Regions from separate parts of the Pseudoalteromonas simplex genome, predicted to be linked through region 3. Evidence: predicted binding sites of a transcription regulator. Region 3 holds the regulator's gene; each other region holds the start of a gene.
What was found. Region 3 encodes sigma-54, which starts transcription at its own class of promoters, with help from an activator protein. Its sites were predicted from a motif close to GTTGGCACGNNNNTNGNNT; they were not measured.
Positions count from the first base shown of each region.

Region 1: IRQ78_RS10590 (BON domain-containing protein) is a predicted target of sigma-54. The motif match lies at 2,705-2,723, and genes of this name have one in related genera.
Region 2: flgJ (flagellar assembly peptidoglycan hydrolase FlgJ) is a predicted target of sigma-54. The motif match lies at 2,820-2,838, and genes of this name have one in related genera.

Region 1 is NZ_JADILN010000004.1:280,102-284,796, reverse strand. Features, by position in the region: gene pmbA (metalloprotease PmbA) at 1-683, shown strand, start outside; gene IRQ78_RS10600 (VOC family protein) at 813-1,229, shown strand; gene IRQ78_RS10595 (LiaF domain-containing protein) at 1,769-2,428, opposite strand; gene IRQ78_RS10590 (BON domain-containing protein) at 2,759-3,325, shown strand; gene IRQ78_RS10585 (YqaE/Pmp3 family membrane protein) at 3,383-3,541, shown strand; gene IRQ78_RS10580 (hypothetical protein) at 3,563-3,745, shown strand; gene IRQ78_RS10575 (hypothetical protein) at 3,796-4,005, shown strand; gene IRQ78_RS10570 (methyl-accepting chemotaxis protein) at 3,990-4,695, opposite strand, start outside.
Region 2 is NZ_JADILN010000022.1:2,382-7,076, forward strand. Features, by position in the region: gene flgK (flagellar hook-associated protein FlgK) at 1-1,800, opposite strand, end outside; gene flgJ (flagellar assembly peptidoglycan hydrolase FlgJ) at 1,814-2,782, opposite strand; gene IRQ78_RS20245 (flagellar basal body P-ring protein FlgI) at 2,976-4,070, opposite strand; gene flgH (flagellar basal body L-ring protein FlgH) at 4,083-4,695, opposite strand, start outside.
Region 3 is NZ_JADILN010000018.1:15,866-20,560, forward strand. Features, by position in the region: gene mgtE (magnesium transporter) at 1-205, opposite strand, end outside; gene IRQ78_RS19705 (HPr family phosphocarrier protein) at 417-689, opposite strand; gene rapZ (RNase adapter RapZ) at 703-1,548, opposite strand; gene ptsN (PTS IIA-like nitrogen regulatory protein PtsN) at 1,549-2,001, opposite strand; gene hpf (ribosome hibernation promoting factor) at 2,005-2,292, opposite strand; gene IRQ78_RS19725 (RNA polymerase factor sigma-54) at 2,319-3,815, opposite strand; gene lptB (LPS export ABC transporter ATP-binding protein) at 3,922-4,647, opposite strand; gene lptA (lipopolysaccharide transport periplasmic protein LptA) at 4,644-4,695, opposite strand, start outside.

The DNA.
Region 1 (4,695 bases), on a different contig from region 3:
TCGAAGCGGCAACCGAAACCTTGGCTAAACTTAACAGCCAAAAGCTGGGTACTATGAAAGTGCCTGTGATCTTTAGAGCAGATATTGCTAACTCATTATTCGGCCATTTAGTGTCGGCGATTGGTGGCGGCGCGCTTTATCGTAAATCGAGCTTCTTGCTTGATAGCTTAGGTACAAAAGTATTTAGCGATTGTGTGAATATCTCTGAGCGCCCGCATTTATTAAAAGGTTTAGCGTCTTCACCGTTTGATGCTGAAGGTTTAAAAACTGTAGACCGTGAAATTATTCAAGGCGGTGAGCTGCAAACTTACCTATTAGCAAGCTATGCAGCACGCAAACTGTCTATGGCACCAACGGGTCATGCTGGTGGTATTCATAACTGGCTAGTTGAACAAACTCATTCCGATTTAAAAGCGCTATTAAAAACCATGGGCACAGGCTTATTAGTAACTGAACTTATGGGCCAAGGTGTGAACACTGTAACGGGTGATTACTCACGTGGTGCAGCAGGTTTTTGGGTTGAGAATGGCGAAATCCAATACCCAGTCAGTGAAATCACAATTGCTGGTAACTTAAAAGATATGTTTAAAGCCGTTGTGGGCTTAGGTGGCGACATCGAGCGCCGCGGTGGTATTCAAACAGGCTCTGTATTGATAGAACAAATGCAGGTTGCTGGTAGCTGATTCATCAATAACTACTCAATTTTTGAAGCCTCACGTTTGTGGGGCTTTTTTATTTGAAAAAAAGCTTTACCTAAACTTAACTTGAGGTTTTATCTTGGTGGCAGTTTAAAAATAAAAAGGAAAACTACCATGTATTTAGAACACGTAAACCTTGTTGTTAGTAATGTTGATGCCATGCTGCACTTTTATAAAGCGGCATTCCCGCACTGGCGTGTGCGTAGCCAAGGCGATAGCAAATGGTCGGGCAAACCGCGCAAGTGGCTGCACTTTGGTGATGATTACCAATATCTTGCATTAAGCGATAACGGTGAAGCTGAAAACCGTGATTTAGCCGGCCACCAAGTAGGCCTTGCTCATTTTGCCTATGTGACAAACGATATTAATGCCATAGTTGAACGCCTGGCTTCGGCTGGTTATGAAATTGATAAACACGGCCCAGAAAATCCTTATCGTAAAAATGTATATTTCATCGACCCAGCAGGTTTTGAAGTTGAGTTTGTAGAGTATTTTAGTGATATCCCGAGTGAGAGGAATAATGACTTGTGAAGGAGCCGTCAGCTATCAGCTGTCAGTTTTGAGCCGAGCGGTGTTGTTTGTAGGTCAGGCATTGATTGATGGAATGGCGTTGTATTTACGACGCGCCAAGCAAGCGTGACGCCTACGATGTAGGCGGGAAATTTATTTCGCGCGAAAATATTTGCACAAAGAGAAGAGAATGAGGAAAGAATGAGGAAGTGATATTTATCTTTTCTTGTTTCCTCTGAAGCGCAGCGCCTCATTATCTATTTGTGAGATTAATTATCTTTGATGTAGGTGTGAAGTTTATTTCGCGCGAAAATATTTGCACAAAGAGAAGTGAATGAGAAGAGAATGAGTAAACCACAAGATCATTTTTTACTTCCTCTAAAGCGCAGCGTCTCTTAACCTCTTTGTGCGATTAAATGTCTTTGATGTAGGCGTGAAATTTATTTCGCGCGTTATCTTATTATATTGCGCGATGTAAAACTGCGGCTACGATAACTCGCACCTAGCACCTAGCACCTAGCACCTAGCACCTAGCACCTAGCACCTAGCATCTCACAACTTTACCGCACCTTATTCATCTCTTTCCAACTGGCTTTTAGGCTGTTGGCGAAGCTGATGAACTTTTCTTTCATGGTACGTTTAACTGAAATCTCGACTGAGCCTAGCCATACATTACCTTCAATAGTGATGGTTGGGCCTTGGCCTTTGTTTAAGGCGACTGATTTGTTCTCTACGCTACCAATTACGCTAAATAATTTTGATACCACATTTACATGTTCTGGTACGTAGATTTCATCGTTACCTAAAATACAGTTCACGTAAATGGTGACGTGCTGATGTTGGAAAATTGCTTCGCTAAAGTCGAGTTCAATTGAACCTAAGCAGTTGGTTAGGTGAATTTCTTTTGGTACTACCCATTGGCCGCTGCGCTCATTTGAGCCCAGAATACTGCGTAGCTGCAGGCTTTCGTTGTCGCTGCTGTGGCTGTAGTGAGGTTTAAATTGCGCATGCTTTTGCGATTTGTAGTCAATATCCGCTTTCAGATCTAAATCAGCAACAAGCTCAACCAGTACTTCGTTGCTGGTGGCTTCCATTGCCTGATCTAGGCGGCGTTCAAATGCTTCGGCTGAAATAACAGCATGACTGTAGTTATAAATGAGTTGATCAATGACTTCTTCTCTTACTTGATCGATTGGGCGGTCTTCAAGTTTAACGGCCATGGTAGTTCCCTGTTGTGATTTTAAAGGTGATTCTTTAGTTATTAATTACAAAGCAAAGCTTAGGCCAGATTTTATTTCTATATAAATCATGAGGTTGTCTTTTTAGACGAATAAGCAATTTCGTTAAATTAACCACAGATTAATAAAATCAGCAACTAAATGGTTATTTTTGCAACATCGTGAACTTCTTACCGAGCAGCTTGTAAATCTTTACCGAAATGAATATAAATCACCGCTGAATAGGTTTTTAACCTGCTGAAATTTAAAGAATAAATAGTTGGCATCATAGTCGCATTACTTAAACTGTCTTTAATCAAAAGGAGAAAGATTATGAACACTTTTAACAAATCTATGATTGCGGCTTTAGTAATTGGTGCAACTAGCATGTCAGCTCAGGCAAGCAGCTGGGAAAATGAAAGTAAAGATGCTTGGATTGATGGTAAGGCGGAAACTGTGCTTCTTATGAACACAAACCTTAACAACTTTGACATCAACACTGATGTAACGAATGGCAAGGTTGTACTTACAGGTAAAGTTGATAGCGAATTAGATAAAGAGCTTGCTGAAGAGTTGGTTCTTAGCCTAGACGGTGTTAGCTCTGTTGATAACAAACTAACGGTTGTTAAAAACATGAAAGCTAAGCACATGAAATCAGACAAAGCTGATTCTGCAGAAAGCGACTTAACCGATGCAAAAATCAGTACTGTAATCACCACACGTTATTTATTTAACTCAGAAGTAGGTGGTACAGATATCGATGTTGATACCGACAACGGTGTAGTAACACTAAAAGGTACTGTTGAGTCTGATGCAGAAAAGCAATTAGCGGTAAGCATTGCTGAAAACGCTGAAGATGTTCGCAAAGTAATCGATGAATTAACGATTGTTGCTGAATAATAGCAAGCCCTATATAGCCCAGCTTTGGCTGGGCTTATCTTTTTCAAGGAGTGAGTCATGGATTTAATACGTATTATTTTATCGGTTTTAATTCCACCTCTCGGCGTATTTTTACAGGTAGGTTTAGGTGCGCAGTTCTGGATTAATATTCTTTTAACTCTATTAGGGTATATTCCAGGTTTGATTCATGCTGTGTATATCATCGCTAAGCGATAATCACCGCATTAATCTACAAGGATGGGTAATGGAGCACAGCAAGGAAGGGCTGTAGGAGTAACGGACGATAAACCGCAAGGAGTTTACAGTATGGATAATGTAACTAAGCACAAAGGACAACAAGGAAGTAACAAGGCGTTATGGAGTAGCGCACAATGGCAACGCTTTATGGATAAGGTGAATGGAGATGACAGCAAGGATTGAGCTTAGGCTTGGAGCCCAAACGGATGAAGCTAGCGTAAGGAGGAGACTATATGGAACAAGTACAAACGCAATCAAAACAAGGATTGACCAATAATGGAGTTGCTTTATGGAACAAGCAACAGTGGCACGAATTTATGGAACACGCGAAAGCGGTTGCACCACGATTAACAGGGAAGGCTGACGATAAAAACCCGATGTCATCTTCAGGTGACATCGGGTTTTTAACTACTTCAGCAATTTATCTTTATAACTTAAATTGATTTACTGTCTTATTTAGAGACTCTGCTAACTCATTCAAATCACGTGCTTCATCCGCCAATTCATGGGCATGATCTGCAGTGCTATTCACTAAGTGATTAATCGCTGCCAAGCTATTGTTAATATCTTCTGCAACCACAGTTTGCTGCTCTGTCGAAGTCGCAATTTGATGACTTTGATCTTGCACATTTGTCACAGATTGCGCGATATCTTGCAATGCTTGCAATACAATTTGTGTTTGCTCAACTGAGCCTTCAGCACGCTCTTGACCTTGCTGCATCATTGTTGATGCTTGTTGGGCAATTTGCTGTAAACGGCTGATCATGTTGCGAATATCATCAGTAGATTCTTGCGTTCTGCTTGCTAGTGAACGAACTTCATCAGCAACAACTGCGAAACCTCGGCCTTGCTCGCCAGCACGGGCTGCTTCTATCGCCGCGTTAAGTGCCAGTAAGTTGGTTTGCTCAGCGATTGAGTTGATAACATCAACCACCGCGCCGATATTGCCACTTTCTTGCTCAAGACCCGCAACGACTTTAGACGCTTCACCAATGTGACTTGCAAGAGCGGTCATGACTGACTGAGCTTGAGTTGAGCGCTTAGTGCCATCTGCGGTAATGGTTTGCACTTCTTCAGCTGCATTATTGGTATGTTGCGCGTTACGTGAAATTTCGAGAACAGTTGAGGCCATT
Region 2 (4,695 bases), on a different contig from region 3:
AATATCAGTGACAATGCCTGAGTAGGCTTGATTAAACGTTTTATGATTATCAGCAGTACTACTTGCTTCAACATTTTGACGAACTAGCTCACCGTTTTGTAAATCAGCCAATAGCAAACCATTACGGTTATCATCAAAACCGCCAGTGTTAAACTCTACTGTGAAGGTGTCACCTGTTGCAGGTGATCCTTCAATATTGAAGTCAAAGCCGTAGGTATCGTAAGGCGCCCCTGCTTGAGCAAGAATATTTTCAGCAGGTGGTGTAATGGTAAACGTCGATGTACCGTTCCCGTCCGTAATTTGATATTCGTTAGCATTCGCCGTTTTCACTAGAGTGATATCGCCATTCGCCAAACTAGGTGGTGGGCCTACGGTAATACCCGTTGAGTTATCAATATCTGAGACTGTACCAGCAGAAATACTTGCGTCACTGGTGTTATTAATATCGTTCGCAGTTCGAATAGGTGATGCTAATGCTAAATCTTCAGGGCGTTCAGTTGCAAGCTCTAAGCTTGTTGCAGCCTGAGAGTTCAACTTCACCATAAATTGATCACCGGTATTGGCAGCACCCGATACATTAAGCTGTAAACCAAATGCTTCACCACCAGTGATGGTTGATGAATCAATTACACCTGCTGTTACATTCGCTGTAGATGCGGTACCAATTGGTTCACCTTTATTATCGATTGCCTGAATTTCAACAGTCGTGGCACTGGTATAAGTAACGATAAAATCACTTGCTGGCAATTCACTGCCTTTACCTGGTTCAAGGGTTGCCGTCATTGTTGATGTGCCCGTATTCGCTTGATAACCAAACGCATCTACCGTTGGAATAGCAAAAATATCGCCGCCAATTTCACCATTAGCGTCCATACCTAAGCTATTTTGTTGGTTAAAGGCATCGGCTAACGCTAAGCCCATTTGACCCAATTGATTTTGCGCTGGCACTAAAATATCGTCACGAAATGCCAGTAAGCCACCAATTTTGCCTTTCAATTTACTCACATCAACTTCAAGCGGCACAGCTTTGCCACCGTTTACATCAAGTTTTAATTCTTTAAAGTTCGGATCAGGATCGCCACTGAATGAAAACAGGTTAAATGTGCCACTTTGCATGACAAGTGCTTGACCAGAGCCTAAGTACACTTGTTTTTCGCCGTTATTACCATCGAGTGTTTCAATATCAATCAGCTCAGATAGATCACGAATTGCTTTATCACGTTCGTTATACAAACCACTCGACGATGACTCACGATCAGTGCCATGAACAGATGCAATCTTGGTATTTAGTTCACTGATGCTTTGAATTAAGTTATTTGCTTCATCAGAGAAGATTTCTAGCTGCTCATTTACCACTGCTTTTTGGTCAACCACAATGCTCGATAATCTGTCCATTTGATCAATCAAGTTTTGTGCATCCGTCATTACTAATGAGCGTGCAACTGTTGATGACGGTTGGTTTAAGCTTTCTTGTACATTATTAAAAAACGAATTTACGCTCGTTGATAAGCTGTTTGACTCTTCAGAAAACAAGCTATCTACACGGCTTGCTTCAGTTACAAACTGATCAAAGAACGCTTTATTAGAGGTATCTCTATTTAATTGCTTTTGTGCAAATTCATTTAGTAAGCGATACGTTTCACCACGGCCGACTTGGTTATCGATCATGGTTGTGAACTCAGTGCGCTCACGCACATAGCCCTCGGTATTAACGTTGGCAATGTTTTTACTGGTGGTTTGTAAAAGCTCAGAGTTAGCTCTTACACCGGCATTTGCTATGTCATATAAGCTAAATGACATCAGGGTCTACTCCTTAACGTACCAATGAAGCAGCGACGCTTTGAAGCTCAACGCGCTTCAATACCTGCTTAATTTTATCGGCATAATTTGGATCAGTTGCATAGCCTGCTTTTTGTAACGAATCTAAAAAGGCTGCAGGTTCTGCGGTATTATTAAGTGCTTCTTGATAACGTGGGTTTTCATTTAAAAAATCCACAAAATCGTTCACACTGTCTTTAATCGATTGATAAGAGCGAAAACTTGCTTGCTTTTTAACTGGCACACCTTGTTCAAACTCAAGTGTGACTTTGCTCGCTTTATCGCCTTGCCAACTCCTATCCGATTTAATGTTGAATAAGTTGTTACTACTTGTGCCATCAGCTTTACTGATGATGTGTTTACCCCAACCTGTTTCAAGGGCTGCTTGAGCAACCATCACAGCTGGGTTTAAGCCAATTTTCTGTGCAGCATTTTTAGCGTGTTCCCAAACAGAGCTAATGAAAGACTCAGCATCTTCAAAGCGGTTTTCTGTTTGCTCGTTTGCTGTTGTATCTGCAACAGCTTTTGGCTCAGCTTTAATCTTGTGACTGTCGCTCGTTGCACCGGTTGCGCGCTTATCACTGTCGAACTCAGCCGTCGTTCTAAGCACAGAACCTGGAGTAAACTGTTTACCATCTGGCGAGAGTTGTTGAACAATTAAGTCAGCTAGACCCAGCGAGCCGTTTGATGAAAGCTCAACCGATAACTGTTGGTCATGCATCTCTTCAAAAAACTTAACGCCGCTTGAATTAAATGGGCTATCTTTATCTTCAAACGCTTCATTTGCTTTACGCATGCTTTTCAGCAGCATTTGAGTGAAGATAGATTCAAATTGTGCCGCCGCTTTTTTCAGCGCCTCTTTTGACGCATCGCTAGAGGCATCACTTTTTAGAGCACTTTGACGTAACGAGTCTAAGTTGCCTAAATCAAAAAAGTTTTGCTTGTCGAGATGATTAGTATCCATCAGCTTTTTGACACAATAGTTAATAATGAAAATTAAAATGCAAAAATTGCGCCAATAAAAAGCTTTATAAATGAGTAGCTAATAACTGATACAGGAATGGAGTAACTTCAGGGCCAAGATTTTGGCTGATGTTTATACACTGAAGGATTAAAGGTTATAGAAACAAAAAACGCGCTCGAAAGCGCGTTTTAATTTAAATGATAACCAGTTGCCCGTTTATCGCCCCCGCTTCTTTTAAAGCTTCAAGGATTGCCATTAAATCACCCGGTGCGGCCCCGACCTCATTGATTGCGCGTACGAGATCATCAAGATTAACACCTGGATTAAATACAAAAGCACGTGAATCATCTTCGTTCACATCAATAATACTTTGATTGGTAACGGTAGTTTCACCATCACTTAAAGCATTTGGCTGTGACACATTTTGCTGCTCAGCAATCGTAACCGTTAAACCACCATGAGTTATTGCCGCAGGCTGTAGCTTCACGTTTTTGCCAATCACAATTGTACCAGTGCGGGAGTTAACAATAATTTTTGCTGCTGTGTCTGCAGGCTTAAACTCTAAGTTTTCAAGGGTAGATAAATACGCAACACGTTGAGATGCATCACGCGGTGCTAACACTCGCACTGACGCTGCATCAATTGCCTGAGCACTGTCAGGCCCCACTAAATCATTAATCGTTTGCTCTAGGCGTTTTGCTGTTGTGAAATCTGGGCGATTTAAATTAAAGGTAATATAGTCACCTTGCATAAACGGGCTCTTAATAGCACGCTCTACAATGGCACCGTTTGGAATACGACCAACAGTGGGTGTATTAATAATTACACGGCTACCATCAGCCCCTTCCGCACCTAAACCACCTACAACTAAGCTGCCTTGTGCAATCGCATAGGTATTGCCATCAACCCCTTTTAAAAAGGTTTGTAATAAGGTACCACCACGTAAACTACCCGCACTACCAATAGACGAAACCGTAATATCAATGGTTTGACCCGGTTTTCTAAATGCCGGTAACTCTGCATGCACAGCCACAGCGGCAACATTTTTGATTTTAGGTTTTAAGCTATCTGGTAAGGTGATACCAAAACCATTTAACATGGCTTTAAAGCTTTGTTGAGTAAATCGGCTTTGTTCACCTGTGCCAGGCAAACCGACAACCAAACCATACCCCACTAATTGGTTAGAGCGTACGCCCTCAACCATAGATACATCTTTGACTCGCTCAGCCTGTGCAGAAAACTGCAGGCTAATTAAGCAAAGAGCGATGATGTATTTAAACCCATTCATGACTTTATTCCTCTAAAATGGGAAAAGCGAACTACTAAAGAAACGAGACAGCCAACCTGCACTTTGCGTTTCTTGAATTTGCCCTTTACCTGAGTATTGAATTCGCGCATTAGCAATACGATTGGAAGTTACCGTGTTATCTGCTTGCACATCTTCAGGACGAACTAAACCTTCTAGGCGAATAAATTCTTCACCAGTATTCAAAGTGAGCCATTTTTCACCACGAATAACCAAGTTCCCATTCGGTAAAACACGCATCACATTGACAGAAATATCACCAAATAAGCTATTTGATTGGTTAGACTTTGAATCGCCTTTAAACGATGCCCCTGAGCCAATACCAAACTGAATGCTGTCGCCACCAATGTTAACCGGGTTTCCGCCAAGCCCAATAACAGGGTCTAAACTAGCATCTGTTTCTTTGTCGGTTTCAGTTTTTGCCGCTTTAGTTGCTTGGGTAGACTCTTGCAATTTAACAGTGATGATATCGCCGGCGCGTAATGCCTTTTTATCTGAGTACAAGTCATTTGCCGAATAACTATCAAACAACGAACCTGTTGGTACCACTTGTTCAGTACTTGGTTCCGGATACATAGGCGCATAGTAAGGGTCATCCTGAACCACA
Region 3 (4,695 bases):
GAACATCACCACGGACATCTGGGTCAACCAGCTGCCAAAGCATACGACGAATTTTATGGGGAGAAGACTCAAGTAAAAGGGCTGTATCACAAGGTGCCGTTTTGGCTAACATGCCGCGCACTTGAACAAATTGACCACTATTGAGTGACTTGGTCACTTGTTTGAGTTGTTGTAGTGGGTAATCTTGTTCAAAGGCTTCTGGCATTGGCGTCCTTACAACTGAAAAAAGTTTAAATAGGCTATGCAAATACAGCATAGTTGCTTTGTAGTGTATTTGCAGAGATATCGTCGCACTGCGATAAATTTATTAAGAGTTTTGTAATTTAGAAAAGCGAGCGATATAAAAGTAGGATATTTAAAGGGAATTTTAAATATCCGAAGTAAGTTTACCGTAAACCTTGAAGTCTTAGCAAATGCTATTCTTGCTCGTGAAAGCGTTGCGCAATTAATTCGCCGATTGCCGTTAATGCAGCGTCAGCGTCAGGACCTTCGCATACAACACGAACCTCTTTTCCTTGACTACTTTCAAGGAGCATTAACGCTAACACGCTGTCGCCTTCAGCTTCTTTCTCATCTTGAAAAAGTGTAATTTTGGCATCAAATTGCAGTGCTAGTTGCGCTAAAACAGTCGCAGCGCGAGCATGTAAGCCAAGTTTGTTTTGAATTAAAAAGGTATCTTCAGCGTGCATTGTTGGTGCCTAGTTAGATATCTTGTTCGCGGTGGCGAATTTTTACATTAGCATGAGTTTTAGAAAAGCTTTCACCAATTGTTTGCGCTAAGTAAACAGAACGGTGTTGGCCTCCTGTACAACCAATTGCAATGGTTAGGTAACTGCGGTTGTTGCGCTCTAGATGTGGCAACCAAGTCTGTACAAAGGTTTGAATCTGCCAAGTGAACTTTTGCACTATGCTGTGGCTAGCTAAATAATCCCTGACAGGCTGATCGAGGCCGGTTAGTGGCTTTAAATCAGGCTCCCAGTGTGGGTTCGGTAAAAAGCGTGCATCAAAAACGTAGTCAGCTTCTTTTGGAATGCCATGCTTAAAACCAAACGACATAAACGTAATAATCAGTTTTTTATCTTTCTTACCTAAAATCTTTTCACGAATTGATTCTGCTAACTGATGAACACTCAAATCAGTGGTATCAATCATAAAGTCAGCGCGGGTGATCAGCACATCAAGCAGGATTTTTTCTTGTTTAATGGCAAGATCAAGCGGTAAAGAATCAATCGATAATGGATGCAAACGGCGAGTTTCAGAAAAGCGCTTAATTAGGGTTTGGTCATCACTATCTAGGTAGAATAGTGTTGGGTTTGCAAAACCTGGCAGGTACTCAAGAATATCATTAAACTCTTGCTGCTCTTTCGGTAAGTTACGTACGTCGATACTGACGGCAATTTTGTCATAATTATCAGAAACACTTCGCACGAGCGAAGGCAGTAGGTTGACAGGAATATTATCAACACAGTAGTAGCCTAAGTCTTCAAGAACTCGTAAAGCGACCGATTTCCCCGAGCCTGAGCGACCGCTGATAATTATTAATTCCATTTATGCCTCTGATGCAATTACTTGAAATAGTTGCTGATCGCTTGTAGCACTTCGCAACTGTTTACAAAAATCTTTATCTTTAAGTCTATCAGCAATTGTTGACAAGGTCTTCAAGTGCAACTGGCAATCGCCATCTGGTACGATGAGTGCCACAAAAATATCAACGGGACGATTGTCTATCGCATCAAAATTGATGGGAGATTCACTGACAATAATAAATGCATGAGGTTCATCAGCACCACTCATTCGACCGTGGGGAATAGCTATTCCTCGGCCGATACCTGTACTACCTAACTTTTCCCTGTTCAGAAAAGCATCTAGGATATCTTGTTGAGATAAATGAGGAAACTGCTGGTGAGCTAACTCGCTAATATACTCAAGAATTCTTTTTTTGCTATTAAAAAGGACCGCAGCTTTGCTGCAGTCCTGATTAGTAAGTGAACTAAGTTTCATAATTTAATGTCGAGCTAATTTCTCTTTATGCTTAATGACTTGGCGATCAAGTTTATCGATCAATGAGTCAATTGCTGCGTACATATCTTGATGTTCTGTAGAAGCGAACAACTCGCCTCCGTTTACATGTAAAGTTGCTTCTGCTTTTTGGCTTAATTTTTCTACATCTAAAATGACATGAACATTATTAATATGATCAAAATGCCTTTCTAGTTTTGCGAACTTAGTGTTTACATAGTCTCTTAATGAATCAGTGACTTCTACGTGACGACCAGTTAAATTTAGTTGCATAAGCATTTTCCTTCTATGTAAAACGTCTAAATCAGACTTTTACGCTGATTAGACGGAGGTATTGCTAGAGACTCACGATATTTTGCAATTGTACGTCTAGCTACTTTAATTCCTTGCTCAGCCAATATATCTGCAATTTTGCTATCACTCAATGGTTTAACCGAGTTTTCTGCAGCAACTAACTTCTTGATTAAAGCGCGAATTGCTGTAGAAGAACACTCACCACCATTTTCGGTGCTGACATGGCTTGAGAAGAAATATTTCAACTCAAAAATTCCCCTTGGGGTATGCATATATTTTTGTGTTGTAACCCGAGAAATCGTCGATTCATGCATTTCGACCATTTCAGCGACATCGTTTAGCACCATTGGCTTCATTGCTTCTGGGCCATGTTCAAAGAAAGCTTGCTGTTGTTGCACGATACAGTTGGTCACTTTTAGTAAAGTATCGTTACGGCTTTCTAAGCTCTTAATAAACCACTTTGCTTCTTGTAAGTGAGAACGAATAAATTGGCTGTCGCTACTTGATTTAACAGAGCGAGACATCGCTGCATATTGGCTATTCACTCTAATTTTTGGCATACAATCTGGGTTTAACTCGACTACCCAGCGGCCTTTCACTTTTTTCACTGATACATCGGGTATGACGTACTCAGATTCTTCGCGTACTATGCTATCCGCAGGCTTAGGATTTAAGCTGTGAATGAGCGTCATCACTTCTTTAAGCTCGTTTTCTTTAAGCTTAGTCTTTTTCATTAAAGTGCGATAGTCGCGACTTGCTAATAATTCGATATGCTCAGATAAAACCATTTTAGTTTCAGCTAAATATGGCGTATTGGCATCGAATTGACGAAGTTGTATACACAGGCACTCTTGTAAACTTCGCGCGCCGATACCAACTGGATCGAATAACTGTATTCTTTTTAAGACAGCTTCAACTTCATCGAGTTCGATTTCTTCTTCATCATTATTTTGATTAAAGCTTTCGACAATATCTTCGCAGCTAACCGTTAAAATACCTGAGTCATCGATAGCTTCAACGATGGCAACGGCAATCGCTTCATCGGTAGGACTAAATGGTGTGAGCTGTAGTTGCCACATTAAATATTCTTGCAGTGTTTCTGTTGAAGCACCTTGGTAAATAGACTCGTCTTCAGGCATTGGCCCAGACGATGTTGATGGGGCGGCACTCATGTACTCATCCCACGTAACATCCATAGCTAAGTCATCGCTAACCGTATCCTTACTCAGAGCATCACTGCTTTCTTGCTCGAATTCGCTAGGTGCTTCGTCGGCAGACGCGCTGACTTGTACATCGTCAGACTCCGCTTTTTGCTCATTCTTACCGATGCTTTCTTCGTTGTAATCCGCTTCTTCCACTTCAAGCAGAGGATTACTATCAAGCGCTTCTTGAATTTCTTGCTGGAGATCCAATGTACTGAGCTGCAACAAGCGAATGGCTTGTTGCAGTTGTGGAGTCATTGTAAGTTGCTGGCCCATGCGCAGCTGTAATGATTGCCTCATGTATCCCTAACAATCCTTTTTAAGTTATCGGTAACGGTGAAGACACTGTTATCGATTTATTGTCATTGTATAAGTCTAGCAGATGCTCTAGTCGGTGGCGTAATGGTTACAGCCTGAATTGCTCGCCTAGATAAACATCACGTACAGTTTGGTCAGCTAATACGTGCTCAGGTGTCCCTGATGCAATTAGCTCCCCATGAGAAACAATGTAGGCTTTTTCACAAACATCAAGGGTTTCTCGAACATTATGGTCAGTAATAAGTACACCAATACCACGATTTTTTAGGTGCTCAATAATTTTCTTTATATCTAACACCGAAATAGGATCAACACCAGCAAAAGGCTCATCTAAAAGGATAAATTTAGGATTAGCGGCTAATGCACGTGCAATTTCAACGCGGCGTCGTTCACCACCTGACAGTGCCATACCTTGGCTATCGCGAATATGTTGAATGCTAAATTCATCTAATAAGTTGTTAAGCGTCTCTTCGCGCGTTGTTTTGTTAAGATCTTTGCGGGTCTCTAATATGGCCATCAAGTTTTGGTAAACTGTTAATTTTCGAAAAATAGACGACTCTTGTGGTAGATAACCAATACCTAAGCGCGCACGGCTGTGCATTGGCAAAAGCGTGATATCGTTATCATCGATGCTTATTTTTCCTTTGTCGCTTGGTACGAGCCCTACAATCATATAGAAGGTCGTTGTTTTACCTGCACCATTTGGCCCTAACAAGCCAACAATACTGCCCGCTTCAACTTCAAGACCGACATTTTTAACCACTTGGCGGCCTTTGTAGCTTTTAGCTAAAAGCTCTGCTTTTAATGTGCTCATGGTTGGCCTTTATCGTCTTTTTTATTTTCTACAGGCACTAAAATAGTG